DNA from 2 places in the Veillonella sp. LMAG:90 genome. Region 2 is predicted to be linked to the other one. Evidence: a T-box and tRNA genes for the amino acid it is inferred to sense, from the RefSeq annotation. Region 2 holds a T-box; the other holds one or more tRNA genes.
What was found. The T-box of region 2 lies ahead of CCC71_RS09585 (valine--tRNA ligase). A T-box ahead of a tRNA ligase gene usually reads a tRNA of that ligase, here a tRNA-Val.

Region 1 (16,097 bases), 2.1 Mb from region 2:
ATTGTCATTAATCGAAAGAGATAGAGAGTGGTTAGAAACGAACGTAGCAGAGCAAGGCTATCAACCGTCGGATATATATATGGCCGAGCTCGTGCATGGTGAGTTGGTTATAACCCCGTATGCGAAGGATTAATCCCGCTTGGGGCGATGAAAGGAGCTAGTCATGGTTGGACTGCAGCGAGCTTTATTGATAATTGCATTTCTCTATATTTTGTACCACATATATACACATGGTTTTACGACCACCAATTTAATTGCCGTTGTGTTACTGTTGTTCTCGTTGGCATTTGAGTTGACTCGTAAGGTTCGCCGTGAAAAATTAGAAGCTTATTTTGCCCGTAAAGAGGCGGAAATAGAGGCTGAAGAAGCGGCCAAAGCGGCCAAAGCAGCGGCGGCACGGGGCGAAGCAGTTGATTCGAATACAGAAAAGACAGTTGATGTTGAACATAAAGTTAAATGATAGATGTTAAGGTTAAGCTAAAGCTGAAGCCAAAGCCGAAGTTAAAGCTAAAGCTAAAGCCTGTATAGTAGTATGCTTATTAAGGAAGCTCTCAGCTTCTTATGAAAGGAGTCTTTGATGAAATTAATTTCTTGGAATGTTAACGGTCTGCGCGCCGCGGTAACGAAAGGTTTTATGGAAAGTTTTGAAAAACTTGATGCGGATATGTTTTGCCTGCAGGAAACGAAGTTGCAGCCACACCAAATCGAGTTGGAATTGCCGGGCTATGAGCAGTATTGGAACAGTGCGGTGAAAAAGGGGTACAGCGGTACGGCCCTTTTCACACGTGTGAAACCGTTAAATGTAACGAACGGTATCGGCATTGAAGAACACGATCAGGAAGGGCGCGTGATTACGGCGGAATACGATAATTTTTATCTCGTAACCTGCTACACGCCGAACAGCCAGCGTGAATTGGCTCGTTTGGAATACCGTATGACTTGGGAAGATGCGTTCCGCGCCTATTTGTTGGAATTAGATGCGAAAAAGCCGGTTATTCTTTGCGGTGATTTAAACGTAGCGCATAATGAAATTGACTTAAAAAATCCTAAGACAAATCGGAGAAACGCCGGCTTTACCGACGAAGAACGTGAGAAAATGACGGAGTTGTTAGATGCCGGTTTCACCGATACTTTCCGTAAACTTTATCCGGACGTGACCGATGCGTACAGCTGGTGGTCCTATATGGGCAAAGCCCGCGATCGGAACGTAGGGTGGAGAATTGACTATTTTATTACCTCCGCACGTCTCGATAAGGATATTGTGGAAGCTAAAATTCATCCGGATATTTTCGGCAGCGATCACTGCCCGGTTGAGTTGGAAATTAATCTTTAATCACCGTAGAAGTATAGTTTTTGACAGGGATTTTTGATTTATACTCTATAGAATGGTCAAAAAGACGGTTCTTTATGGAGTTTTATCTATATTGAATTGTCATATATACATAAAAATAGTAAGAGTTCGCCTTAAAAAATCAAGGCGGACTCTTTTATTTTCTATCCTTTATAAATCATGCGTAATAGTTATGATAAAAATGCCTCATATGAAAAATACATGGTTAATAACTTGGGGCTGTGGTATAGTGTATACAAGACATAGATTTGTAATGTTGAATCTTTGATTTTATAGTGTATGCGTAAAAAGGAGACACGATTATTATGGCAAATTATAATCCCTACGAAAACATGCTTAACACACTTGACCAAGCGGCCGAAAAATTAGGTTTGACGAGAAACGACTATGAAGTTATCCGTCATCCTGAACGGGAAATGCAAGTAGCCGTACCGGTACAAATGGACGATGGTCATATTGAAGTTTTCAGCGGTTATCGTACGCAACATAGTACAATTATGGGCGCCGCTAAAGGTGGTCTCCGTTTCCATCCTGATTCCGATGAAAACGAAGTTCGTGCTTTGGCAGCTTGGATGACAATCAAAAACTCTATCGCACACCTTCCATACGGTGGCGGTAAAGGCGGTATTAAAGTAGATCCTAAGAAATTGAGCCAACGCGAATTAGAACGCTTAACTCGCGGTTTTGTTCGTAAAATTGCGCCAATCATCGGCGTTGACACTGACGTGCCGGCTCCTGATGTTAACACTAATCCTCAGATTATGGCTTGGATTGTGGATGAATTCTCCACATTAAAAGGCGTATGGTCCCCGGGCGTTGTAACCGGTAAACCATTGGCCGTTGGCGGTTCCAAAGGCCGTAACGAAGCAACCGGCCGTGGCTGCATGTTTACGTTGAAGAGCTACCTTGAAAAGAAAGGTAAGAAAATGAGCGACGTAACTATCGCTGTTCAAGGCTTCGGTAACGTAGGTAGCGTTGGTGCTTTATTGATGCATCGTGAAGGCGCTAAAATCGTTGCTATCGGCGACGTTCATGGTTCCATTTACAATGAAAACGGTATCGACGTTGAAAAAGCTTACGAATATGCCAACTCTCATGGCCGTTCCTTGGAAGGCTACGAAGAAGCCGGCATGACTCGTATTCCTAACCCTGAATTATTACTTCTCGACGTAGATGTATTATACCTCGCTGCTTTGGAAAACCAATTGAACGGCAGCAATATGAAAGAAGTTAAAGCTAAAACTATCTTGGAAGGTGCTAACGGCCCTACAACTAATGAAGCTGACTTGTACTTCTTTGAAAAAGGCATCGAAATCATTCCTGACGTATTGGCAAACGGTGGCGGCGTAGTAACTTCTTACTACGAATGGGTACAGAACAAAGCCGGCTTCTACTGGGATGAAGACGAAGTAAATGCTCGCCTCGAAAAGAACATGAAAATGAGCTTTGAAGAAGTTTGGGAAATGCAACAACAGTACAAAGTATATCCTCGTTTAGCTGCTTACATGGTAGCTTTGAAACGTTTGGTTGATGCCAGCAAACTTCGTGGTTTCAACGGCTGATAATAACGGGAGCAAACTCGTTTAATTTGAATTAACAGCTGACTACAGCTTTAAGAATCTTTACACTTTGCTTTTAACGGTCAAACAGTAGTGAGTACTGATTGAGTCCGTACAACTTATACAACGCTAAGTATGACTGTCTAACAGGCTATGCGTAGCCACCTTGCTAAATAATATAATGAAAGAAGTATACTCAGCGTAAGAGCGGTCAGGTAAGTAATGCCTGACCGCTTTTTTTGCGCGTGGTTTGGGCAGGCAGATTTAGGCGGGCGGATTTAGTGAAATTACCAATCATATAGTCGGGATTTCAGGGGCGGAAAAGAACAATAAAGGCCTAATAAAAGCCTAACAAAGGTTTAATAAAAGCCCGAAATGTGTGACTTTTGCAACATATTTAAAATACGTATGGAATTTGTAAAAATTTAATAAAAAAGTACTTGCTTTTACTTTGAATTTAGTATAAAATATCTCTTGTACCATTCCTCGATAGCTCAGTCGGTAGAGCAATCGGCTGTTAACCGATCGGTCGTAGGTTCGAGTCCTACTCGGGGAGCCAATGTGGCCCGTTGGTCAAGCGGTTAAGACACCGCCCTTTCACGGCGGTATCGGGGGTTCGATTCCCCCACGGGTCACCACATATGGACGATTAGCTCAGCTGGGAGAGCGCCTGCCTTACAAGCAGGATGTCGGCAGTTCGATCCTGTCATCGTCCACCAGAAACTTTAGAAAAAGCACTTGAAAAATCAAGTGCTTTTTTGTTTTTAATGCGAAATTAATGTGCCTCGAAAATAAGGAATGCTTCGTAAACGAAACGTTGAATTTTTAGTTTACAAAAGTTTATTAATTTCACAAAATAATAGTTAATATTGATAGCGTTTTACTTTCAGCTCACTGTACTCACAGTGGCTGTTTTTTTATGCAGGAACAGGTTATAAAATACGATATCGATAAAAATCGATGGGGGGGGTAAAACCTGAGTTATAGGACAAAAAGTGTGTGTAGAAAGTGCTGCAAACTTAGATAAATACTGGGTTTGTAGCACTTTTATCTTTTTTTGACAAAGATAAAGGGTGGACAAAAAGTGTGTGTAAAAACAGAGTTATAGGACAAAAAGTGTGTGTAAAAAGTGCTGTAAACCTAGATAGATACTGGGTTTATAGCACTTTTATCTTTTTTTGACAAAGATAAAGGGTGGACAAAAAGTGTGTGTAAAAACATGCTTGAACCCACATAACTACTGACTAAAATGGTATTATATCTTCCTAAATAAAAACATAAATAGGAGGATGATTAAAATTAAACAAGTAGTTTGCCCTGATTGTGGTCGAAAATGTATAAAACACGGTATATTGAAATCCGGTTCTCAGCGATGGTTTTGTAAGCACTGTAAAGTCGCTTTCACTAACAAAATTAACACTGATAGTAATGATCTAAAGCTGTTTTTGAAATGGTTATTTAGTAAACAATTGCAGCAGCATATGCCTGGAAGAGGGCGTACATTTAGACGTAAAACGTCTAAATTTTGGTCCATATGGTGCCTCCCACCAAAGATTGAGGAAGTATATGATGTGCTTTACTTTGACGGCATATACCTAACGCGTAAGCTCTGTGTACTTATTTGTTGTAGTAAGGACCATGTATTAGGCTGGTATGTTTGTAGATATGAGAACTCTAGAGCTTGGCAGGCATTAATGGACCGTATTGCTCCTCCGCGTGTTGTTATCTCAGACGGCGGATCCGGATTTGCTAAGGCCTTAGCAAAGAGGTGGCCGACAAGTAACCATCAACGCTGCTTATTTCATGTTTTTGCGCAAGTAAGAAGGTATACAACCTCTGCGCCAAAAACAATAGCCGGCAAGGCCTTATATGAACTGGCAAAGCGTTTATTTAAGATTCAATCGATAGATGATGCCTATACTTGGATTGATGGATTATTAGCTTGGAGAGAAGAGTTTGATGACTTCTTACGTGAAATGACAGTCGACGAAAATGGGAATCAAAGGGCAACTCATGAACGCCTCTTAAAAGCTGAGGCAGGACTTTTACGATTAATTAGAGATGAGACTCTATTTACCTACCTGACGTTTGTAGATATTACCGTACCTACAACGAACAATCGACTGGAAGGAGGCGTTAATGCGCAACTTAGGGGGATGTTACGAGATCACAGAGGGTTATCCTTAGAAAGACGATTAAAAGCGGTCTATTGGTGGTGTTACGAGCACTCACCTAGACCGCTTCCTGTTGCTGAAATATTAAAATGTATGCCTACAGATAAAACCATTGCTGCTACTTACCGTAGGATAATGCGGAATAACCGTCCTGATAATATCTTACCGCAATGGGGCGATGCCATCGTCTGGAATGAGTTTCATATGTCCACGGAATTTCCAATTTATTGGGATTAACTAAAAAAGCCACACACACTTTTTGTCCTATAAGCCTAAAACCTATTTGATAATTAAAGAAATGAATATATTCGCATTTATCTATATTTATCTATGAAATTCGATGCTAATTGATAAATGTCGAATCATATCGATGATAATGATAATATGAATAATAAGGTTATAAAAATAAATTTATAATTAATTCTTTACATCGAATATTTTGAAATGGTATACTTAAGATAGATTCATAAATATCTCATTAATTTTTGAATTGTATTTGAGTTGATGGATATTTGAAAAATGCTTGAAAATATTGTGTTTTTGTGAAGTGAATAAATCGTGTCAAATGGATTTATTTTGTTTTTCGATTAACAAGTGGTTCATTTTCAAGAGCACGATTTATTTTGGCTCTTTGTCAAATTTTGGGGCGCTAAAGAGTCTATGCACTTTGAGGAAGGACATGCGACATAACTGTTGCGTGTCCTTTTCTTGCATTGATGAATAAAATCCGGTTTCGGAAGTAGTGGAAGTTCCGTATCCCAAAAGAGCAACGTTTTAAAACTTTAATTTTGTTGTTGCAACCCTCGGTAAAGCCGTTTGAATATGGTAAGGTTAAGGCATTAATAATTTCGTCGCTCCAAGAGGAGAACGTTTTTAAGAGGGATTGAAATTCAGATAGTTCAGAGTCAAAAACTAATGAAAGCCATTCATTTATGGACCTTAGAATATCGCGCCTCCGTTTAAATTTCAACACTGTATGGAAGGTATATTTTAGCATATAGGCACGGTGTAATCTCGATGAATAGTGAAACATATCCATCAGTTTTGCATATTCATTGTCAGTTAAATCCTTAAAATGTTTAGTCAATATTCGCTTATTCGTTTTGAAGGTTCGGCTTGCATTAGTTAAGGTATTTTGCTCAGCTTTACGCACTCGCTCAAGGGCAAAGGTCACCAGCCGGATTAAGTGGAATCTGTCAGCAACAATATGAGCTTTAGGGAAGCATTGCTTCATGACGGAGCGGAATTGGAGGGACATGTCCATTGTGATGTATTTTACGTTGTTTCGTACGTGTCTTGGGAATTGCAAAAAGTACTGTATTAGCTTGACTGTATCTCGTTTAGGCAGAATATCCAGTATTTTATGGTCAGTAGGATCGGTAAGGATGACCTGGTATTTTTGGCCGGCTGCATTGCCTTTAAATTCATCAATAGATAATACCGCAGGTAATGTCTTGGGCCGGCTATAGTTAATTTCCTTAAAAATGCGAATAACTTGAGTTACGCTAATATGACAATGTTTAGCAACTGCTGTTAGAGATTTTACCTCTGACAATTCAGTAATGACCACTTCTCGTAGTCGGGGGGTAGTCCTAAGATAGCGCGTAGAGAACTCTGTTTTTTCATTAAACGTGCGTCCGCAAGTGCAGCTATACCGGCGTTGACGATAGATAAGGCGAATCGGCTTTTCATTGGTTGTAGTGTGGCGGATTGTACGATGTGTATAGCCTTTTATACGCGTTGTTTCCTTATGGCAATTAGGACAAACATGAGGTTTTACCGGCACCATCACATGTAATACATATTCTTCTGAAGTTTCTCTCATATTTTGGATATGTGAATCTTTTATTCCGAGCATTTTTCCTATATAATTAAGACTAGACATATTGAATAAACATCCTTTCGTTAATTGTTAGCACCTTTATTGTATCGGATTTTATTCAATATGTCTTTTTTTGTGCAAAAAAAGTAGGCGCCAAGAGGACACGCAACTAGCGTTTCTCTTTAGCGCCCCAAAATAAATTATAGAACCTTTATTTTTTTTGCTTTTTCTTTTGATTTAAGAAACATTTTATTTAATATTTAATTAAGTGAATTTTATTCAAAATAATCAAATAAGAAAAAGAGGAGGTTGTAGTCGTAATGAATAAGATTTATAAGGTTGTTTGGAGTAAGGTTCGAAATGCTTATGTAGTAGTTTCGGAAGTAGCAAAAAGTCATAGTAGAAACAAATCACAATCCGGTATGAAGGTAACCGGTGATTTGTTGCGCCTTGCTGTAGTAAGTAGTTTAGTTGTAGGTAGTGCATGGCTTAATCCTATGACAGCTGATGCAACAAACCAATGGGGGGCACGTGTTAATTTTGATAATGATACTACGGCTGTCAGTGGTACTGCAAGAGCAGATGGTAGAGGTGCAGTAGCTGTAGGTACGGCTACCGCAACCGGTGAGGATGCCCTTGCTTTGGGGACTGATGCATCTGCAACCGGTACGGAAACCGTTGCTATCGGTGGTGCCACTTCAGGCTATAATTATGCAATTGCAATGGGGGCTGGTGCTTTCGCCGGTGGTACATATTCAGTCGGCGGCGTAACTCAGAGTGGTGAAAATGCCATTGCTATTGGTCGCTCGGCTTTAGCCTACGGCCTCAATGATGTCGTCGTTGGTGCTAATCAGACGGCTATTGCTCCGACCACCACTGCGTCGGAAGATACGCCTGAGGGAACAGGCCTTAGCTCGGCTCTAGGCGGCCGTGTCATGATTGGCCATGACAATATTGCTTACGGTCGTGCCGGCAACTCGGTTATTGTAGGTTCAAATAACCGATCGAATGCTATTCATGGTATTGCCATCGGCCAGAATGCGTATGCCGGCCAACCTGATGGGAGTACGCTTGCCTATGAAAATACCATGTCCATCGGTACTAATACTCGTTCATACTCTACGGACGCTATCGCTATTGGTAATAATGCTGTTGCCGGTAATACCGATACTAGTAGAACTTCATATGACGGTAATGGTTTGGCTGCAGCTGCCATAGGTTCCGGGGCTAAAGCAACGTCGTTTCATACTGTAGCTATTGGTTCAGGAAGCCAGGCAACCGATATTAGTGCTGCCGCTATTGGTGATGGGGCTCTCGCAAGTGCCACCAGTACGTCTGCTTTCGGGGAGGCTGCTAAAGCTACGTCTGTTGGTTCTCTTGCTGCCGGTGCAGCTTCAGTTGCTAACAATCAATATACGACAGCTGTAGGTAACAGTGCTCAGGCAACCGGATTACGCTCTTTAGCGGTGGGTTTTACTGCTGTGGCCAGTGGTGGTGGCGCAATAGCTCAAGGTACGAATGCACAAGCAACTTCTTCGTATACGATGGCCCTGGGTTATGATACCGTAGCCAGTGCAGGTAGTTCTATGGCCATTGGCTATCAAGCCAAAGCAGTAGGTGGACGAAGTATTTCTATCGGCCGAGAAGCAACTGCAGGTACTGTATCAACCGGACCGGAATCTATTGCTATTGGTTATCAGGCGAGTTCTACGGCAGGTAATGCTATTGCCATAGGTAAAGGTTCTACTATTGATGGTTCGGCTACCACTGCTGTCGCTTTAGGGGATACTTCTGCAGCTAATGCAGTAGGCAGTGTTGCTATTGGTGCTAACTCTGTGGCAAGTCGTGCTGCAGATACGACCGGTGGCGGTTGGAATAATCAGGACAGCACTTGGAGAAGCTGGCTTTCTACAAAAGGCAATGCCGGAACTACTACCGGTGGGGCATGGAATAGCACGTCCGGTGTTGTTTCCATTGGTACTGATGGAGCCAATGGAACTGCGTTGACGCGTAAACTTACCGGTTTAGCGGCCGGTCAGTATGATACGGATGCCGTGAACATGAAGCAATGGACAAATACCATGCTTGCTACTACCGGTGATTTCAAAGACAGTAGCTATACTACTACCTATGGTTCTGACGGCACACCGCGTACAGTTACTAAGCTTTTAAATCAATCGTTGAAGATTACGGGTGGTGTAGATAATACACTGTATTATCAGTCTGATTTTGCGGCTCAACCTAATATCGGGGCTATCATCAGTGATAATACAGTTACACTTCGCCTCAATAAAACACTTCGCGGTTTGGAAACGATTTATTTAACAAATCCGACTACCGGCAACGCCACAACTGTTAGCGGGAATGGCGTTACTATCAGACCTAAATCCGGTAGTAATGTAACTTTGACCACCGCCGGTCTTAATAATGGCGGTAATAAGATAACTAACGTTGCTGCAGGTACGGCCGGTACAGATGGTGTTAACGTCAGTCAATTGAATCAAGCTATTGCCGGTGTTAGCGGTGGCTCCGGTACGACGACTACCGTTACTGTTGAAGGCGGTACGGCAGCCGGTACAAGTGGTACCTATACAGGTAATAATTTACAACTTACGTCAACGACCGGAACAGGTACAGCGACGTATGACTTAAAACTTGCCGATAACGTAACCTTAGGTAGCACAGGCACCAGTGGTACAAATGGTTCCCTTACGGTTAACGGTACAGGCGGCTCTTCTGTAGCTGTTGATGGTGCAACGGGTTCTGTTGCCTTAACCGGTACAGACGGCTCTACAGCTACTATCACAGCCGGTACGTCGGCAAATGATGTGAACGGTAATTCTATTAACCGTATTACAGCAGGTGGACAAACTGTAGCAACCTTGAACGACGGTATGGTATATACCGGCGACACAGGTTCGGCTGCTGTTAAATTAAATAAAACAGTAAATATTGTTGGTGGCGAAACCGATTCATCCAAACTATCTACCGATAATAATATTGGTATTGTGGCCGCTCAAGATGGCGACAATGGCAAATTAACCGTTCGCTTGGCTAAAGATATTACCGGTTTGAATACGGTAGAAGCGGGCGATGCTGTATTAGGTAACCAAGGCGTTGTGACAGCCGGTGGTGTAGCTCAAGACGGCAGCTATGTAACCGGTTTAGACAATACGACTTGGAATGTAACAAATCCTGACATCGTAACCGGTCGTGCAGCGACTGAAGATCAGCTCAAAACCGTAAGCGATGCAGTGACTGCTGTTTCCGACGGTACCAGTGCTAATGCAACCGGTGGTTTTGGCTTGACTGATGATAGCGGTACAGCTGTAAAACAGGACCTTGGCAAAACAATTCAAGTTGCCGGTGACGGTAATGTTACGACTACGGCCGGAGACGGTAAAATTACTGTTGGTTTGAGCAATACTGTTGCGCTTGGCGACAAAGGTACTACCGATGGTTCTATGACTGTTAATGGTGCTGACGGTTCTTCCGTTGCAATTAATGGTTCTAACGGTTCTATCGTAATGAATACAGCTGATGGTTCTCCTGTAACCATTCAGGCAGGAACCAGTGCTAATGACGTAACCGGATCCCCTGTTAACCGTATTACCGTAGGCGGTCAAACTGTTGCAACTCTTAATGACGGTATGAAATACGGCGGTGACTTCGGTACAGTTTCCAATGTAAAACTCAACAATCAAGTAGATGTAAAAGGTGAAGCAGCAACGGAAGCTGATTTGACGACCGGTAACATCGGCGTTGTTTCCAGCCAAGCCGGCGACAACGGTTTATTAACGGTTAAACTTAATAAAGATATCAACTTAGGTTCTACCGGTTCCTTAACTTTTGGTAGCGGCGATAATACGGTAAGCCTTTCTAATAGTGGCCTTAATAACGGTGGCAATAAGATTACCAATGTTGCAACCGGTACAGATGGTACAGATGCTGTTAACGTGGATCAGTTGACCAAGGCTATAGCAGGTGTAAGTGCCGGTGAAGGCAGCAAGACAAATCTTACTGTTGAAGGCGGTACTGCAGCCGGAACCAGTGGTAACTATGCAGGCAGCAATTTGCAGATTACTGAAAAAACCGAAACAACCGGAGCTACGACGTATGATGTGAAGTTGGCGGATACTATTACCTTAGGTAGTGAAACCGACAGTGCAGCCGGTACAGAAGGGACCGACGGCTCTATCACGGTAAATGGTAAAGACGGCTCTTCCGTAGCTATTAACGGTGCTGACGGTTCTATCGCTTTGAATACAGCTGACGGTTCTCCTGTAACCATCCAGGCAGGCACAAGTGCTAATAACTTAGCCGGTAATCCTGTTGATCGTATTACTGTAGGCGGCCAGACGGTGGCGACTATGAGCGACGGTCTTAAATTCGCCGGTGATGACGGTCAGAGTGATACAACTAAAGTTATTCCTAAGACACTTAACGAGCAATTAGATATTGTTGGCGGTGCTGAAGGAGAATTGACGGACAAAAACATTGGCGTCAACAACGTTAACGGCCAGTTAAAAGTTCAGTTAGTGAAAGATGTTGATTTAGGTTCTACCGGTTCCTTAACCTTAGGTAACACGGTTGTTAATAATAATGGCATTACGATTACGCCTGCTACAGGTGACCCTGTGTCCTTGACAGGTTCCGGTCTTGACAATGGTAATAATGTCATCAGCAATGTGGCAACCGGTGTTAAAGGCACGGATGCTGTCAACGTAGATCAGTTGACCAAGGCAATTGCAGGTGTAAGTGCCGGTGAAGGCAGCAAGACAAACCTTACTGTTGAAGGCGGTACTGCAGCCGGTACAAGTGGTAACTATACAGGCAGCAACTTGCAGGTAACTGAAAAAACTGAAACAACCGGTGCAACGACTTATGATGTGAAATTGGCAGATAATATTACTTTAGGTAGTGCTGCTGATAGTGCTGCAGGCACAGAAGGGACGGACAGCTCCATTACCGTAAATGGTAAAGCTGGTTCTGCAGTAGCGATTAACGGTGCTGACGGCTCTATCGCTTTGAATACAGCTGACGGTTCGCCTGTTACTATTAAAGCCGGCACGGCTGCTAACGATGTAAACGGTAACTCCATTGACCGTGTTACTGTAGGCGGTGCGACTGTAGCTACGCTTGATGACGGCATGGTATATACCGGCGATACAGGTTCCGTGATAACAGGCAACACTGTTGTTAATAATGATGGCGTAAAAGTTGGCGATACAGCTCTTACAAGCGGCGGTTTAACAATTACTAACGGCCCGTCCGTAACAACCGGCGGCATCGATGGCGGTAGCAAACAGATTACTAATGTAGCTAGCGGTTATGATGGTGTTGATGCTGATGGTAACCCAACTTATAACAACCTTACCAATGGTGCCAATATCGGTGACATTAAAAATATTACCGATGCGGCTAAAACCGAATTAACTAATGATGGCTTGAATTTCACGGCTGATAGTGGTGATTCCGTACACCGTAACCTTGGTGAAACTTTAAATATTGCCGGTGACGGCAACATTACAACTACCAGTGATGCAACTAACGGTAAAATTACCGTAGGCTTGAGTAATACTCTTTCTGTCGGTACAAGAGGCAAAGATGGTGAAGATGGTAGTGTAACTGTAAACGGTAAAGACGGTTCTTCCGTTGTTATTAACGGTAAAGACAGTTCTATTGGTTTAACCGGTCCTGCCAATGGTGACAGAGCTCCGGGCAAAACTATTACTATAAAAGGCGTTGATGGTATAGATGGTGTTAAGGGTGTAGACGGAAAAGTTGTTGACCGTATCGTAGTAAACGATCAAACAGTAGCCACTTTGAATGATGGCCAGAAGTATGCCGGTGACAATGCTAAGGAAGATGGCACTAATGTCATCGCTAAGAAACTTAACGAACAGTTAGATATCGTTGGTGGTGCTGATGCCGACAAATTAACTGAAAATAACATCGGTGTTAACAACGTTAACGGTAAATTAAAAGTTCAATTAGTAAAAGATGTTAACTTAGGCGATGAGGGTTCATTAAGAGTAGGTAGTGCAGTTTTGGGGAAACAAAAGGCAAGTACAGCAAGTGGTATTTCTCAAACAGGTACTTACTTAACCGGCTTAGATAATACGGCTTGGAATACGACTAACCCTGATGCTGTAAGTGGTCGTGCCGCTACTGAAGATCAACTTAAAGCTCTTAACGATAAGGTAAATACTATTTCAACAAGCACCGGTGGCGGTGAATTTGGTTTGACTGCAGACAGTGGTGATGCAGTTAAACAAAATCTCGGCGAAACAATCCAAATTGCCGGCGATGGTCAGAATATTACAACTACAGCTGATGCTGCTAATGGTAAGATTACTGTAGGTTTAAGTAATAATCTCTCTATCGGTGCAAAAGACGGTTCTGATGGCACAGATGGCGTAGACGGTAAGATTGGTATCAACGGTAAAGATGGTTCATCCGTTGTTATCAACGGCAAGGACGGTTCTATCGGTTTAACCGGTCCTGCCGGTGCTGACGGAACACCTGGTACAACTGTAAATATTAAAGTTGGTCCTAGTGTTGACGATGTAAACGGCTCCCCTGTTGATCGTATTACTGTAGGCGGTAATACTGTAGCTACCTTGAGCGACGGCATGAAATACGGTGGCGACTTCGGTAATACCTCTAAAGTTAAATTGAACAACCAAGTTAATGTAAAAGGCAATGCAACTAACGAAGCTGACTTAACTGATGGTAATATCGGTGTTGTATCCAGCCAGGATAGCGATAACGGTCAATTGTTGATTAAGTTGAACAAAGACTTGAACCTCTCTGATAAAGGTTCCGTAACTATTGGCAACACCGTAATTAACAACAGCGGTGTAACTATCGGTAGCGGTACAAGTGCGGTAAGTCTTACTGATAAAGGCCTCAATAACGGTGGTAACCAAATTACTAATGTGGCCAGCGGTACAACCGGTAAGACGTATGACAACACTAAAGCTGGTCAGGAAAACTGGAATAACGCGGCCAATATCGGTGATTTGAACACGGCTATTAATGACATCAAAGGTCAAGCAAACGGTGGCTTCGGCTTAACAGCTGATGACGGCAAGTCTGTAAAGCAAGATTTAGGTCAGACGATTACTGTAGCCGGTGATAAAAACATCGAAACAAAAGTAACCGATGACGGCAAATTACAAGTAGGCTTGAAAGACAATATAGATCTTGGTCAAAAAGGGTCTATTACAGCCGGCAACACAACTATTGACAAAGAAGGCGTTGCTACTGACAAGATTACTGTTAAAGATTCCGGTATTTCCATCGACAAAGATGGCATTAATGCAGGCAATACTGTAATCAAGAACGTAGGTAGTGGTCTTGGCAATAACTATGATACAAGTGTGGAAGGTCAAGAAAACTACAACAACGGTGCTAACATCGGTAACGTGTACAATATTGCTAAGGGCCAAGCTGAGGCTGCGAAAGCTCAGTCCGGTAAGAATATTACCGTTGATAAAAACAATAAAGTTAACTTGAATAATAATATCACTCTTGGTGATAATACTGATCCGGCGAAACAAGTTAACATCGACGGTAATGGTGCAACCGTGACAGCCGGCAGTGGTGATAACCAAGTTAAGCTGGATGGTTCCAAAGGTCATATTTCCGCAGGCGGTGTTGTTCTTGGCAATCAAGACAACACGGCAGGCGACAGCAATCCGGCAACAGGCAGTTACCTTACCGGTTTGGATAATACTAAGTGGGATGGCCAAAACATTCAATCCGGTCGTGCAGCTACGGAAGATCAGTTGAAAGCGGTTGATGATAAGATTACCGGAGGTCGTGTGTTCGAAGGCGACGACGGTGCTGATAATAAAGTGTCTGTTGGCCTTGGTGATACCTTGAAACTCAACGGTGGTGCTGATGCTTCTAACTTATCCAGCGGTAATATCGGCGTCGTAAAAAATGCTAACGGTGATGGTCTTGATATTAAACTTGTTAAAGACTTAACCGGTCTTGATAGTGTAACAACCGGTAATGCGACTATTAATAATAGTGGTGTTACCATTAAGACGGTAGACAGTGATCGTACAATCACTATTCAGGATAGCAATATCAACATGGGTAACAACGTGGTGAGCGGTGTTGCTGACGGTGTCGTTGCTCCAGGCTCCACCGATGCAATTAATGGTAGCCAACTTGCTCAACGTGACCAGGCTATTAACAACATAGGTGGTGCGGTAAATAAATCAGATAACCGTATTAATAAAGTTGGTGCCGGTGCAGCCGCTTTGGCAGCCCTTCATCCACAGGACTTCGATCCTGATGACAAATGGGATTTTGCCTTCGGTTATGGCAATTATAACGGTGCAAGTGCCGGTGCACTTGGTGCCTTTTACAAACCTAACGAAGATACTACCTTCTCCATCGGTGGTACTATCGGTGGCGGCGAAAATATGATCAACGCCGGTGTATCCTTCAAATTGGGCCAAGGCAATAACGTATCCAACTCCCGTGTTGGTGTGGCTAAAGAAGTGCGAGATCTTCGAGCCGGTATGGCCAAACTTGAAGAATTAGTTAATAATCAAAATGCCGTGATTAATCGTCAAAGTGAATTGATTAATCAGTTGACTGGTCAAAATCCGGGTAGACTTCAGGAAGAAAACAGCGAACTCTTCCCTGATGTGCCAGATAATCATTGGGCTTATGAATATGTGACTAAACTTCATGAACTTGGTATCATCGAAGGTTATCCTGACGGAACTTTCGGTGGCGATCGTATGATGACTCGCTATGAATTTGCAACGATCGTATACCGAGCTATTATGGCAGGTGCTGCTTCTAATGCGGCTCTTAAAGGCGACAATACCTTAAGTCGTTTGGCTAAAGAATTCTCGCCGGAACTCAAATACATCCGTATTGACACGGTAAGAAAAGACAAAGATGGTAATCCAACCATTCAACGTGTCCGTATCGTTCCGGAAAATAAGGATAAATACTAAGAGTTTTGTTTCACTAACGGATTTTGAATAGTACATTAATTAGTTTTTGCGAAATAAAAATAGTGCGTATTGAAGGGGAAAATCTTCAATACGCACCATTTTTTATGCTTTTATAACTTACTTTTTTTAGATCTTGTATAAATTTGCTTTACTTTTTCCGTCACTGCCTCTAATGATTTAATGAATTCCAACTCTGAGAGATTT
Region 2 (16,097 bases):
CAGGCCAATAAGCGCCAACGCTTTTCTTTAAGGCCTTGAAAAATTCCCGTTCCTACCATGGACAATACAATTAATAAATATTCACCGAATAAATTCGGATTTTGCAATGTAGCAAACATGCGCCGCTTCAAGAGCGGAAAATGCGCCGCATCCACCCACTGTTTTAATAATTCCATGGACGTCGTCATATATTGATAGACGCCAACCAAACAAACAATGAAGGCCGACCACATGAAAATACGCAAGAAAACACGCCACTGCTCGGGCTCGCGCAAATAGCGATAGGTGAGGAAATAAATACCGCCGTACATGCCTACATTATAAAGCCAGCTGGCCGTTGTCCACATCGGCCGAGCTGATCCGAGGGCTGATAATAAACTCCACCCCATAAAGCCCAACACGCACCACTGAAGCCACGATGCGGGTTTTGACAATGGTCTGTAACGCAAGGTATCCCAAACGCTGAGCAAAAGAGCAATAATGACCAGTGCATCCCCGAGCCACGGATGTAAAGGCATAACCAACACCACGGCATACAGGAGTCGTGTAATATAATGTTGCAACGGACGGCCCCCGTCAATAGATACTGCACCTGTCATTACTTCATCCTTTACTGAGCTTTTAACCACTCTTCTGCTTCACCTAAAATATACAAGGAACCGGCTACTACAATAATATCGCCGGCCTGGGTAGCGGCCATGGCTTTTTGCATGCCTTCACTGACAGTTTGAGCCGTCTGAGCTACACCCGGCACAAATTCAGCCAATTCTTCCGGTGTGGATGTGCGCGGCGTCGGAGCCGGCACCGTAATTACAGTATCGTAAGGGTTTACCAAATCCTCTACAACTGTTTTGACTTCTTTATCTTTTAAGACGGACAACACTACCGTTTTCTGTCTGTCTTTAAATACTTCTTCATACGTTAAGCGGAATGCTTCGGCACCGCCCGCATTATGGGCACCATCAAAAATAAAGGTACGGTCTAGTTTTTTGATGATTTCAAAACGGCCGGCCCAATGAGCCCGAGCCAAGCCTTCGCGCAACGTTTCCTCGCTGATTACTTCATCACGTTCCATTAAAACGCGAACGGCACGAAAGGCACAGGCCATATTAACAGCTTGATGAACGCCTACCATTTTGGTAAACAGCATATCTTTATGACCACTCTTATCTTCCAAGGTAATCATCTGACCATCTTCAGTGACAGTGCGACTGCTGATTGAAAAATCTTCGTTAAACACATACGCTTTAGAATTCAATTCTTTGGCTTTATCCTTAATAACAGCCAAGGCTTCCCCTTGAGCCGCCGTCACTACGGGAATTCCCGGTTTAATAATGCCCGCTTTATGGGTAGCAATTTCACGGAGGGTGTTACCGCAATACGCCTGATGGTCCATGGATACATTGGTGATTACGGATACTTCGGGGAAAATCACATTCGTTGAATCCAATAAACCGCCGAGGCCTACTTCGATGACTGCATAGTTAACCTGCTGTTCCATGAAGAACAAGAAAGCAGCTGCCGTCAATACTTCAAACTGAGTCGGTGATTCCGATCCTTTCGCTTCAATTTTAGCTACAGCGTCTTTTACTTTTGCAATCAATTCACCAAACGCTTCTTCGGTAATATTGCGACCATTTACCGCAATGCGTTCCGTATAACTGATTAAATGGGGTGATGTGAAACGACCGGAACGGTGTCCGCTGGTGGTGAGTACCGAATCGATATACACCGTAACGGAACCTTTACCGTTGGTCCCCGTCACATGGACGGTTTTGTAGGCCCGTTCAGGATGCCCCAATTCGTCCAATAACGCATGAATGCGTTCCAAACCGGGTTTGATGCCAAAGGATGCACAACTGTCTAAATAGGCCACTGCCTCTGCGTACGTCATGATTACCTCCTATAAGGTTTTAAGAAATTCTTCACGTTCAATAACAGCTTGTTGTTTTTGCTGATATTCAGCCAATTTGGCTTGTTCTTTTGCAACTACATCTGCCGGAGCCTTGGCCACGAAGCCCGGATTACCTAATTTACCTTCTAAACGAGCAATTTCCTTCTTAAGTGTTTCTTTTTCTTTTGTCAAACGTTCCCGTTCTTTGGTTACGTCGATTAAGTCTTTGAGTAAGAGATATACTTCAAGACCGTTAACTACCGTTACGGTAGCATTTTCAGGTTTCGCATCATCGGCACCCAAAATAGTTACCGATTCAGCCCAGCCCAAAGTCTTAAAGTAATCTTGATGTTCGCTTACCATGGTGCGGAGCGATTCATCAGTGACAGCTAAAATAACAGCGCTGCGTTTACCCATCGGTACATTCATTTCGGCGCGCATGTTACGAATCCCTTTAATGGCATCCATCATGATGTTCATTTGCGCAGCAGCGGTGCTCTGATCAGCGAACGGTAAAGCCGTTGGCCATGGAGCCACTACGATGCTTCCCCCTTCATGAGGGAGATGTTGCCAGATGTGTTCTGTAACAAATGGCATAAACGGATGCAACAATTCGAGCATATGACGCAAAATAGTTACCAATAAGTATTGAACTACCGCACGGTCACGACCGCCTTCTTTATTATAAAGACGCGGCTTAGCCAATTCGATAAACCAATCGCAATAGCTGTTCCAAATAAAGTCATAAACACCGGCAGCTGCTTCACCTAACTCAAATTTATCGAGATTATTGGTGATGGTGGCCACAGCATTATTGTAGGTATCAATAATCCAGCGATCTGCCAACGTAAAGTCTTCTTCACTAGGAACAAACTCAGGATCGTAATTATCTAAGTTCATTATAACAAATTTTGCGGCATTCCAAATCTTATTTGCAAAATTTCGATTAGCTTCTACGCGTTCCATGTAAAAACGCATATCATTCCCCGGTGTATTGCCGGTTACCAACGTAAAGCGAAGTGCATCGGCGCCGTATTCGTTGATTACATCAAGCGGATTAATACCGTTGCCTAAAGATTTACTCATTTTACGACCTTGGCTGTCGCGTACGAGACCATGAATGAATACATGTTTAAACGGAATTTCTTTTTCAAATTCAAGACCCATGAAAATCATGCGGGCTACCCAGAAGAAAATAATGTCATAACCGGTTACCATTACACTAGTCGGATACCAATGAGCCAATTCCTTGGTCTGTTCCGGCCAGCCCATAGTCGCAAACGGCCATAAAGCGGAGCTGAACCAAGTATCCAGTACGTCTTCTTCCTGATGAACATGACCGCCACATTTAGGACATTCCGTAACGTCATCTTTGGATACAATCACTTCACCGCAATCATCGCAATACCAAGCAGGAATGCGGTGACCCCACCATAACTGACGAGAAATACACCAGTCACGGATGTTTTCTAACCAATTAGTGTACGTTTTGGTGAAACGTTCCGGTACGAATTCGATGTCTTTATCTTTAACAACTTTTAAAGCAGGTTCGGCAAGGGGTGCCATTTTTACAAACCACTGTTTCGATACGAGCGGTTCTACGATGGTATTACAACGGGAGCAATGACCTACACTGTGTTCATGGTCTTCGATTTTGGCAAGGAGGCCCTGTTCTTTAAGTTCGGCTACTACTTGTTTACGAGCGGCTTCACGGGTCATGTCTTCAAAATGACCGGCTTCGCTGTTCATCGTCGCATCAAGATTCATAACTACGATAGATTCGAGGTTATGACGTTGACCCATTTCAAAGTCGTTAGGGTCATGAGCCGGTGTAATTTTTACACAGCCCGTACCAAAGCCTGGATCTACATAATCATCGGCAATTACCGGAATTTCACGATTTACGAATGGCAATAACAATGTTTTACCGATAATATCTTTATAACGATCATCTTCAGGGTTAACGGCTACGGCCACGTCACCGAACATAGTTTCCGGACGGGTTGTAGCAACCGTTACGAAGCGACCTTCTTCACCGACTACAGGATATTTGATGAACCATAAATGGCCTGCTTCATCACTGTGCTCAACTTCAATGTCACTAAGAACGGTATGACAACTAGGACACCAGTTGGCAATGCGTTCACCGCGATAAATAAGACCTTTTTCATATAAGCTTACGAATACTTCGCGAACAGCTTTGTAGTAGCCTTCGTCCAAGGTAAAGCGTTCACGGGTCCAGTCACAGGAAGCGCCTAAGCTGCGAATCTGTTTAACAATAGTGCTGCCATATTCTTCTTTCCATTGCCAAACACGTTTAACGAACTCTTCACGGCCAAGATCATAACGAGACTTGCCTTCTGTTTCTTTGAGGTTCTGTTCTACTTTTACCTGCGTAGCAATACCGGCATGGTCGGTACCCGGCATCCAAAGCACATTGTAGCCCTGCATACGTTTGAAGCGAATCAGAATATCCTGCAAGGTATTGTCGAGCGCATGCCCCATATGAAGTTGCCCCGTTACATTAGGCGGTGGCAATACGATACTGAACGGCTTTTTACTTTCATCTACTTCTTCGTGGAAGTATCCCTGTTTTTCCCAAAATTCATACCAATTCTGCTCAATTTCCCCCGGATTATAGGTTGTTAAATTCTTGAACTCACTCATCTCAAGTTCCTCCTCTATGATATAAAAAAAGCCCTCTCGTCCATTAGGACGAAAGGGCTTAACTTCCGCGGTACCACCTAGATTATTGCCGTTGCAATCACTCATTACCTCTAACGGGGTTAACCGGACAAAACTACACACAATCCAAAGATTGCTTCATCAAGTCAGCTCAAAGGCTACCCTCTTCCTTTCACGTACGTTGCTCGCACCTTACCAACGCTCTCTGCCACGCTATGAGAAGATTTTTCCTTATCTCAGCTTTGTTATACAAATATCAATTAATACGGCTGTAATCATACGGTAATCAGGCCCTACCTGATATACGAGAATTTAAACAACTGTATCTATACTCATAATATCTAAAAATGTCCAACCTGTCAATTTTTACTTACCGTTTCATCACCTTGGCTACCATCCAAAGACTTAGTTCATAAAGAATAATCATCGGCATGGCAATCATAGTCTGCGAAAACATATCCGGTGTCGGCGATATGAAGCCCCCTATAACAAAGGACAGGAAGATAAAGATTTTTCGTTTGGAGCGCAAAAAATCCGACGTAATCAGATTCAGTTTGGCCAAAATAATCATAACAATGGGCAATTCGAATATGAATCCGAAAGGTAGCACAAATGCTATGACAAAATCTAAGTATTGCCCGATAGAAAATAGGGGCTGCAATTCATCGGTGGCAAAACCAATGAAAAATTTAATGGCCACCGGTAATACCAAAGCATAAGAAAACACGATGCCAATAGCAAACAGCATAATCGCAAACGGTAAGAACCAATTGGTTAACTTTTTCTCTTGTTGTGTTAGTGCCGGAATAACAAAGACCCATATTTCATAGAGCCACACCGGTGAGGCTGCAATAACGCCGGCCACAAAAGCTACTTTCATATAGGTAAAAAAAGCTTCCGTCGGGCGCATATAGTACAACTTACCGGCCGGCGCCACAATCATGGCCAATATATCATCTACATAATAATAGGCGACACAAAAGCCCACCAAAATAGCGAGGACCGAAATAATTATCCGCTTACGCAGTTCACCCAGGTGACCTACTAAGGACATGGCTTTATTTTCAGCCATAATCTGCTCTTCCAGCGGTGTATACTGCGACTCAGTCGCAGCAAGATCAACAGTCGCTACATCACCGGATACAGCCTTCAACTCCTCAGCCGATGTTTCGTCATTTACTTCACCGCGGCGAATTCGTTCGGCTGCCTTTAGGCGTTCTTTTTGCGCCAAAACACTATTCAAGGAAGGCTTTCGTTTCGGGTCATTAAAATCACGTACCTGAAACGATTCCATATATTACACCTTTCTATCAGCCAATGAATCCAATACTTCATAAAGGACAGCTTTACCGGCAAAATCAGGCAAAGCCTCTAATGCTTCGTGAGCATCACGACGATAATCGGCTTCCAATGCTTCTGCATTGGCCACCCCGCCTTGAGCCGCCACATAAGCAATCAGTTCATCCGGCGCCTGACCGTCGGCAATAGCTTGCACGGCTTTAGTGACTTCCGCTTTATTGGCCTCGTTAATGACAGATAATAACGGATAGGTAATGAGACCTTCACGTAAGTCTTTGCCTACAGGTTTGCCCGTTGTTTCAGCGGTAGCAGCATAATCCATGATATCGTCGGTAATCTGGAATGCCATCCCCAGGCCATGACCGTATTGTTTTAATAAACGAATGTCGGTTTCCGACCATTTACCGAGAATGCCGCCCAATTCCAAACAAGCTTCTATAAAATCAGCCGTTTTCTTTTGGGTCTTCGTCAAATAACGTTCAATGCCCTGATCGAGACGATACACATCTTCCATCTGCATGAATTCCCCTTCCACCAAGGCGGAAATAATAAACGAAAAAACATGCAAACATGCTACCGAACCAATTTGTGCCACCACGTCAAACGCTTTGGCAAATAAGTAGTCACCGCTTAAAATGGCTACCTTATTGCCCTTACTGCAATGAATGGCTGTGGCGCCACGGCGCACGGCAGCCTGATCGAGTACATCATCATGAATCAATGTGGCTAAATGCAGCATTTCTACAGCTGCGGCAATACGGACACGATCCGCTTCCGATGCTTTACCGGCACCGGCTATAAGCAGACATAACCGAGCCCTTAAGCGTTTACCGCCGGCCGCCGAAATGGGGCGAATTAAGCGGTTAAAATCTTCAGAACCGGTTTGCAAGGACTCCGCCAAATAGGCTTCCACTTTTACGAGGTCTGCTTTTACTTGTTCAATTAATGCCAGTTCTTTTTCCAAACTCATTCGTCGACCCCCACAATCACTTGATTAATACGCTTTAACAACAATTCACGGCCCGTATGCTTAAGCGAGCTGTACGGAATAGCCGGTGCTTCACAAGGGAAATTCTCCTTAATAAAGCGCATGTTTTGTTGTCGTTCCTTACTGTTTAATTTATCAACCTTCGTCACCACAATTTGTAACGGTACCCCCGCCTCACGAAGCCAATTGAAGGCTTCTTGATCGATTGGTAATTCCGGATGACGGCCGTCTACCAACAAACAGAGCAACATCAGTCGTTCTGATTGTAAAATATAATCGGCAATAAAGGAAGACCATATATTTCGATTACTCTTATCAGTTTTTGCGTACCCATAACCCGGCAAATCCACCAAGAACCACTCATAACGGCGTTCTTCGGTTTCACTGATATCCTCTTTGGACGTAATTGTGAAAAAATTTATCGTCTTCGTTTTACCGGGCTGGCCGCTCACCAAGGCAAGGCCTCGGTGATTGCACAGCGAGTTAATCAAAGAAGATTTGCCCACATTGGAGCGCCCCAAGAAGGCCACTTCCACCGTATCCCCTTCCGGATATTGGTCGGGGCGTACGGCAGAAGCCACATATTTGGACGCAATAATACGAGGTCCTTGCGGCTCTTTACGGGTATATACAGGTTTTGGTTGTCTTGGTGTGTTTTTCTTCTGCTTCATCATTTTACAAATGCTCTTGCTAACACTTCATCCATTGTTTTTACCGGCGTAATTTTAAGGCCTTCAATAACAGATGTCGGCATCTCTTCAAGGTCCTTAATATTGCCTTGCGGAATCAATACTTCTTTAATACCGTAGCGTAAAGCTGCCAGTAATTTTTCTTTCAAACCGCCAATCGGCAAGACGCGACCGCGCAAAGTAATTTCGCCGGTCATAGCTAAATCGGAACGAACTTTACGGTTTGTTAAAGCCGATACAATAGCCAATGTCATGGTAATACCGGCCGACGGACCGTCTTTAGGGGTGGCCCCTTCCGGTAAATGTACATGTAAATCCATAGTTTTATGGAAGTCTGCCGGAATATCTAACTCCTTAGCATTATGACGAATGTAGGATAAGGCGGCTTGACCGGATTCCTGCATGACTTTGCCGAGGCTGCCGGTTAAGGACAACTTGCCGCTGCCGGGCATCGTAGTCGCTTCACAAGGAAGTACTACACCGCCCACGGATGTCCAAGCAAGGCCGCAAACGAGACCTACTTGAGCATTCTTCTCCCGTTCCTGTTCCAAATAGATTGGCGCACCCAAATAGTTGGACAAGTTTTTAACAGTTACACGCGGCGTTGCTTCCGAACCGTTGATAATTTCAAAAGCCAATTTGCGGAAAATCTTGGCAATCGTTTTTTCCAAAGTACGAACACCGGCTTCGCGAGTATATTCGGAAATTACTTTACGAAGTACCGCATCGGATAATTTCACATTATGACCGCTTAAACCGTTTTTCTTAATTTGTTTCGGTACCAAATAACGTTTAGCGATTTCCAATTTTTCATCTTCCATGTAGCTGGATAATTCAATCACTTCCATGCGGTCCATCAAAGGTGCCGGAATATTGCCCGGTACATTGGCCGTCGTAATCCAGAATACATCGGAGAAGTCAAACGGAATTTCAATAAAATGATCGCTGAACGTCTTGTTCTGCTCAGGATCGAGCACTTCCAATAATGCGGACGAAGGATCGCCTTTGTAGTCGGATGCCAATTTATCAATTTCATCCAACAAGAATACAGGATTTCTTGTACCGGCATTCTTAAGGCCCTGAATCATACGGCCCGGTAACGCGCCGATGTAGGTACGACGATGACCGCGGATTTCCGCTTCGTCACGAACGCCGCCTAAGGAAGCGCGGATAAATTTACGATTCATAGCTTTAGCAATAGATGTAGCCAAGGATGTTTTACCAACTCCCGGAGGTCCTACCAAGCAAAGAATAGAGCCACTCAAGGAATCGGATAATTTACGAACCGCCAAGAATTCCAAGATACGTTCCTTGACCTTTTTGAGGCCATAGTGATCATGGTCTAAAATTTTAGCCGCTTCGCCGATATCGAGACGGTCTTCGCTTACTTTATCCCAAGGTAGGGACAATACCCAATCGAGGTAATTGCGCAAAATATTCGCTTCCGGCATCATGGATGGCATGCGGCTGTAACGACTGATTTCTTTTTCAATACGTTCACGCACTTCGTCGGACACATTGATTTTCTTAAGCTGTTCACGCAATTCTTCCGCTTCTTCATCAGGATCGGATTTATCACCCAATTCATTGTGAATTACGCGGATTTTTTCACGCAAGAAATATTCTTTCTGCGCTTTTTCCATCTGTTGACGCACTTGGTTATTAATGGAGTTTTCCAAATCAGAGATTTGAAGTTCCATATTTAAGGCGCCTACAACCATATTTAAACGACGTAACACATTGAGTTCGCTCAAAAAGCTTTGACGCGTAACGAGTTCCGTCTGTAAGAATTGTACAATTTGGTCAGCCGTTTCGGATGCGTCGGTGCGCTCCATAACACGACGAATTTCATCTTCCGTAACAAGTTTGGTTTCTTCGGCCCATTTCAAGAAATTGGACTGAGCCAGACGACGATAAGCTTCAATTTCTACATGATCGTCATACTGGGAAACCAATGTTTCCATAGTGGCGCGATAATATACGCCACTTTCATCTATATCAACCACTTTAGCGCGGGCAATACCTTCAACTAAAATGCGAACCAAGCCCCCCGGCAAGCGTAGCATTTGTTTGATTTTGACGATGGTCCCTACTTCGGCAATATCCTTTTGTGTCGGGTTCTCCACTTCGTCATCTAATTGAGCGGATACGGCGAGCAAACGCTCATTAGCCATGGCTTCTTCAACGGCCCGAATGGATTTGTCACGACCGATGTCCAGTCGAACTTCTACTTTTGGGAACACTACCATACCGCGTAACGGTACTAAAGGCAGCGAAAAATTCGTCTCACTCATATAGGCTCCTTTTCAAGTTTATATTTACAAAAAGAAACTCATTCCAAAGGAAATGAGTTTCTTAGACTTACAATTAATTCATGCCCTTTACGGCAGACTCATTCTTGAGTATAGGTTCAGCTGTGCCTTTCACAGCATCACGGGTAATGATACAATCGGTAACACCCTTTTGCGAAGGAATATCATACATAACTTGCTTCATTACTTTCTCAATGATGGATCGTAATCCACGAGCTCCCGTATTACGCTTCATTGCTTCAGCCGCAATTTCCTCTAAAGCATCTTTCTCAAACGTTAAGGATACATCTTCCAAAGAGAGCATCTTTTCGTATTGTTTCGTTAATGCATTGCGAGGCTCTGTTAAAATGCGAATTAAGCCTTCCTTATCTAAAGGATCGAGCGTTACCATAACAGGCAAACGTCCGATAAATTCAGGAATCAGACCAAATTTCTGCAAATCTTCCGGAACAACTTCCTTCAAAATAGCAGATACGTCTTTTTCTTCCTGTTTTTGAATATCGGCACCAAATCCTAATGTCTTCTTAGCCGTGCGTTTAGAAATAACCTTTTCCAGGCCATCAAATGCACCGCCGCAAATGAACAATATATTCGTGGTGTCAATTTGGATTAATTCCTGGTGCGGATGTTTACGCCCACCTTGCGGTGGCACAGATGCAACCGTACCTTCCAATATTTTTAGCAATGCCTGCTGCACACCTTCACCGGATACATCGCGGGTGATGGACGGATTTTCAGATTTACGAGCAATCTTGTCAATCTCATCGATATACACAATGCCGCGCTCTGCTTTGGCCACATCATAATCAGCGGCCTGAATGAGTTTGAGCAAAATGTTCTCTACATCTTCACCTACATAACCGGCTTCGGTTAAGCTGGTAGCGTCAGCAATGGCAAACGGAACTTCCAGCATTTTTGCCAAAGTCTGTGCCAATAACGTCTTACCGCTACCGGTTGGTCCGATAAACAACACGTTGGCTTTCTGTAATTCTACATCATCCACGGTATTATTTACCTGCAACCGTTTATAGTGATTATAAACAGCAACGGCCAAGGAGACTTTAGCAGCCTCCTGACCAATTACATATTCATCCAAATAAGCCTTAATTTCATGAGGCGTAGGTACATGCTTTAATGAAAACCCTGCTTCATCACTATGACCAAGTTCCTCATCAATAATATTCTGACAAACTTCTACGCATTCGTCACAAATATATACATTAGGACCTGCCACTAATTTACGAACTTCGTCGCCGGTGCGCCCGCAGAAGCTACAACGCAACGTTTCTTTTTCGTCTTTTTTCAAGCTGAGTCCTCCTAATTACTTGTCTGTTGCTACAGGACGAGTCAATACCTCATCAATTAAACCGTATTTCACAGCATCTTCGGCACTCATGAAGTTGTCGCGATCCGTATCACGGGCGATAACATCAATCGGCTGCCCACTGTGAGATGCCAATAAGCCATTCAATTCTTCACGCATACGCAAAATTTCACGAGCATGAATTTCAATTTCAGAAGCCTGACCTTGTACGCCGCCAAGCGGTTGGTGAATCATCACGCGGGCATGTGGCAATGCATAACGCTTAGCTTTAGCACCGGCTGTCAATAATACAGCACCCATGCTGGCTGCGGAACCTACACAAATGGTAGATACATCCGGCTTAATATACTGCATTGTATCATAAATCGCCATGCCGGCAGTTACTACACCACCGGGGCTGTTAATGTACAAATGAATGTCTTTATCAGGGTCTTCCGCTTCCAAGAACAGTAATTGTGCAATGACAAGGTTAGCCACATCATCATTGATAGGGCCGCCCAAGAAGACAATTCTGTCTTTTAACAAGCGAGAATAAATATCATAGGAACGTTCGCCACGTCCGCTTTGTTCTACAACGATTGGTACATACATAAAATTTTACCTCATGGGTCCATGTACCTATATAGCCCGTGGATTATTTTTCCTCGGATTCTGCGCCTTTAGCCTGTTCGATAATTAAACGAGCGGCTTTTTTACGAGCTACAGAATTTCTCAACATAGCTACACGGCCTTCTTTAACAATAATATTCATAACTTCTTTAGGATCTGCCCCGAATTGTTGAGCCATCATGTAGATTTCCATGTTCATATCTTCTGGTTTTACTTCTACATTTTCAGCTTTAGCAATGGCTTCCAATACTAAATCGGCGCGAACGTTTTCAGCTGCATTAGCTTTGTATTCTTCGCGAAGGCTTTCCATAGTTTTGTTGGAGAATTTCAAGTAGTCTTCCAATTTCAAGCCACGGCTTTCCAAATTCATAGCCATTTCTTGAATCATCTGTTCAACGCGATCGTCAACCATGATTTCAGGAATATCTACGGATGCGTTTTTAACTGCTTGTTCAATAATAGCAGCATTGTAAGCATCGATAGCACGATGTGCAGCGTCTTCTTCCATGTTTTTGCGAAGATCCGCTTTTAATTCTTCCATAGTTTCATAAGAGCTGGCTTCTTTAGCAAATTCGTCGTTCAATTCAGGTAATTCTTTGCGTTTAATATCGTGAACATGAACTTTGAATACAGCTTCTTTGTTAGCCAATTCTTTTACAAAGTAATCTTCAGGGAAGGTTACCTTAACTTCTACATCATCGCCGGCTGCGTGACCGATCAATTGGTCTTCAAAACCCGGGATGAAGCTGCCGGAACCGATTTGAAGCGGGTAGGATTTACCTTCGCCACCGTCAAAAGGTTTGCCGTCGATAGAACCGGCAAAGTCGATAACAGCAAAGTCATCTTTCTGTAATTTAGCATCTGCATCAGCTACTACCATTTTAGCTTGCTGGTTGCGGATATTATCTAACTGTTCCTGAATCTGTTCATCAGTTACCGTAGCATCCTGTTTTTCAGCTTCAAGGCCTTTGTATTCGCCAAGAGTAACTTCAGGGCGTTTAGTAAGAGTTGCTTTGAATACTAAATCTTTACCTTCTTCAAACGTTACGCGTTCGATTTCAGGTTCACTTACAGGAATGATTTCATTAGCAGTCAAAGCTTCTTGGTAAGCGCGACCGGCAATTACGTCAAAAGCTTCTTCCAAAATAGCTTCTTTGCCGAAGTTCATTTCTAAAATACGGCGAGGTGCTTTACCTTTACGGAAGCCCGGAATATTTACCTGGCCGGCAATGCGTTTTACAGCTTGCTGAATACCTTTGGTTACGTCTTTAGCAGGTACTTCGATTGTTAAGGTTACCTTATGTTGATCAACAGGGGTTACAGTTGCATTCATGAAAATATGTCCTCCTTGAGGGCTAAATGCCCAAAATTTCTGTTTTATAATATTGCATTCCTTATCTTATCATAAAATTTGAATGTATGCAATTTTATGTGATAAAAGTAGCGATTTTATTTTAATTTTCTTTCGCAATCAATTCCATTACATCGCGACGACTGAATACGCCCACTACCGTGTTAGTTTCATCAACTACGGGCACGGTCTTCAAATGTTTTTCCAGCATAGTGGCCACTACACCTTCCACTTCATCTTTTGGCGAGCACGTAATAACTTCGGTAGTCATTAATTCTTCTACATGAGCGGCCAAGAGTTTCTTGAACTGTGCATTGTATTCGCCAATGCCACTGTAATAGATGCTGGCGCCCAAAACATTGACATAGTGCGGTGCATGAGGGCGAATCTTTTTATAAAGTAAATCCCCTTCTGTGATGATGCCGATTAATTTATTATCTTCATCCACTACGGTCAAAGCGGCTACCTGATATTTAACAAGCAACTTAGCTGCTTCATTGATTGACAACTCTTTACTGATTGTTGCGGGATATTTGTTCATAGCTTCAGCGATTAACATAGGATTACCTCCCTCACTATAAAATTTACTATTAGTGCTGAATGTAAAAACATCGAATTCTAAGGCTGATTGTAAAAACTTTAAATCATTTATTCCATAATTCTTAATTCTGCACTAATCGCAATTACAACTTATATATATCTTTGACAATATACTCGTAAAATCCTGCTTTATAATTTATTTTTATCTTTATTTAGTGCAAAACAATTCTTTATTTTAGTACAAAACAACTCTTTATTTTAGTACAAAATAAGCAATCACTGCCAACACAATAACGGCAAATACAATGACAACCTGCCAGCCGCGACGATTGCCACCCTCACCGCCTTCGTCGACGCCGATTAAATTGCCGTCCTCATCATAACGATTGCGGTACTGCCCTTCCAAGTCGTCATAGTCTCTTACATCTTCCACCTGTTTCTTATAGCGTCGCGCCGCAACCTGCCTGGCACGCTCCTGCACATCAAGTTCCATCTGACTTACTTGAAGTGTGGTAAGATCCTTTTTCAAAGACTCCAAAAGGCCGCTGATGAATACGAGACGCCCTTCCAGAATTTTATTTACATCAAAGGATCGTTGGAGCCATGACTGATAAGCTACCTTCAATACCTTATGATTTGCATCGCCCGCCGTACCTTCTGTTTTGATGAGGCTCGCCGTTTTGCTTTCATTTGCCAAGGCGTCCAAAAAGGTCTGTGCATAGCGACTGAACTCGACCAATAACTTCGTCAAATCGCCGCTTTGCATGCCCAACTCTTCTTTGCGATGCATAATGTATTGCGGTGTAAAATTGCCTTTTTCCAACTTTTGAATGGACATAGCCGCATCAGCGTAGGCCCCTAAGGTTGAATTCACTATGCGGGTTGTATTTGCAACCTCTTCCAACGTTTTTTGCAAAAAATCATTCCGTTCTTTCAGCTCCGCCGCAACCGCTACCTGCATATCAAGAGCGGCTACAGCTTCGGCCAATACAGCGGCCTGTTGCTGCAATAAGGCCAAATTATTGTGAATGATTGTCTGCGCCGTCTTAGCGGCCTCAATATAGGTTCTATAAAATCCGTCACTGCCCTCGTTCTGTTGCACCTGCCAGAGCGTTTCCAGACTCGGCATGCCACTGAAATTGGCATTTGCTTCATTATTCGTTGTATCTACTTTATCTGTCACTCTATTACCTCCATCTGCTCCCTTACCAATGATAAGGTTCATGACGATTAATTTTACAAGCGCGGTAAATCTGTTCTACCAATAAGAGCCGCACCATTTGATGGGTGAAGGTCATGGGGCTGAAAGATAATCTTAAATCGGCTCGCGACCTAAGCCCTTCCGACACCCCAAAGGCACCACCGATGATAAAAGTCATCTCACTGATACCTTGCACTTCCAAGTCGGCAATCTTTTCTGCCAAGGCCTCCGACGACATGGTTTTGCCCTTCACGTCCAGTAAAACGACAAAGCTCTTCGGGTTTATTTGTTTGAGCAATCGTTCCCCTTCCTCCGCCACAATAGCCTGACGTTTGCTATCATCGGCACTGGGCAATTTACTCTCGTTCAATTCCGTAATTGTCACACCGCCATATACCGTAAGGCGTTTCACAAATTCGGCCACCCCATCGCGCAGATAAGCGGTTTTAAGCTTGCCTACGGCTAATACGGTAAATTTCATAACTCAGATTCCACCTGCCTCCCCGTAATTTTATTAATTCGTTGAATCCGGCAATGTGCCAAGAGTAATGGACACCGTGTGTTCAGCACCATTGCTGAGCACCGTAAGATCCAACGATTCGCCCGGTTTATGATTATCTAAAATTTGTTTCAACTGCATTAAGTTGGTAATAGATTTCTCACCTACCGCTGTGATGATATCACCTTCATTGATATCGCTGTTAGCGGCCGGTCCGTCGCTATAAACGCGCGCTACCAATAAACCGTCTGTTTTAAGTTGTAAGCCGTATTTCGCCGCATTTTGTTTATCCAAAAGGCCTAACCCCAAATACGCACGAACTACTTTACCTTTTTCAATCAGTTCTTTAACAATCGGTTTTACTTCATTGATAGGAATAGAGAAACCCATGCCTTCAATACCGGTCTGCGAAATTTTAGCACTGTTAATGCCCACAACATCGCCATCTGCATTAACGAGCACACCGCCGGAATTCCCCGGATTAATCGCCGCATCCGTTTGAATAAGCGGGAATCGTTGCGATTCCATATTGATTGTCCGATGCAAAGCACTGATAACACCGGCCGTAACAGTTCCTTGGAATTCTAAGCCTAACGGATTACCGATGGCGATAGCCGGTTCACCAACCTGCAATTGGTCAGAATCACCCAAAGTAGCTACCGGCATATTTTCGGTCGGGTCAATTTTAACAACCGCTAAGTCGGTC

Region 1: it encodes a tRNA-Val, which carries the amino acid that the T-box ahead of CCC71_RS09585 (valine--tRNA ligase) is inferred to sense. The anticodon was not compared.

Annotation. Positions count from the first base shown of each region.
Region 1 covers NZ_NAND01000001.1:37,975-54,071, reverse strand. The annotation lists gene CCC71_RS00225 (DUF421 domain-containing protein) at 1-133, shown strand, start outside; gene CCC71_RS00220 (hypothetical protein) at 164-460, shown strand; gene CCC71_RS00215 (exodeoxyribonuclease III) at 578-1,333, shown strand; gene CCC71_RS00210 (Glu/Leu/Phe/Val family dehydrogenase) at 1,657-2,913, shown strand; tRNA gene CCC71_RS00205 (tRNA-Asn) at 3,394-3,469, shown strand; tRNA gene CCC71_RS00200 (tRNA-Glu) at 3,474-3,548, shown strand; tRNA gene CCC71_RS00195 (tRNA-Val) at 3,554-3,629, shown strand; gene CCC71_RS00190 (IS1249 family transposase) at 4,209-5,321, shown strand; gene CCC71_RS00185 (ISL3 family transposase) at 5,743-6,909, opposite strand; gene CCC71_RS00180 (S-layer homology domain-containing protein) at 7,227-15,893, shown strand; gene CCC71_RS00175 (ATP-binding protein) at 16,004-16,097, opposite strand, start outside.
Region 2 covers NZ_NAND01000001.1:2,158,298-2,174,394, forward strand. The annotation lists gene CCC71_RS09575 (O-antigen ligase family protein) at 1-599, opposite strand, end outside; gene CCC71_RS09580 (bifunctional folylpolyglutamate synthase/dihydrofolate synthase) at 611-1,894, opposite strand; gene CCC71_RS09585 (valine--tRNA ligase) at 1,904-4,561, opposite strand; T-box leader at 4,603-4,826, opposite strand; gene tatC (twin-arginine translocase subunit TatC) at 4,950-5,873, opposite strand; gene CCC71_RS09595 (polyprenyl synthetase family protein) at 5,877-6,848, opposite strand; gene yihA (ribosome biogenesis GTP-binding protein YihA/YsxC) at 6,845-7,540, opposite strand; gene lon (endopeptidase La) at 7,537-9,849, opposite strand; gene clpX (ATP-dependent Clp protease ATP-binding subunit ClpX) at 9,923-11,173, opposite strand; gene clpP (ATP-dependent Clp endopeptidase proteolytic subunit ClpP) at 11,189-11,782, opposite strand; gene tig (trigger factor) at 11,826-13,133, opposite strand; gene CCC71_RS09625 (CBS domain-containing protein) at 13,255-13,710, opposite strand; gene CCC71_RS09630 (hypothetical protein) at 13,945-14,874, opposite strand; gene rlmH (23S rRNA (pseudouridine(1915)-N(3))-methyltransferase RlmH) at 14,897-15,373, opposite strand; gene CCC71_RS09640 (S1C family serine protease) at 15,407-16,097, opposite strand, start outside.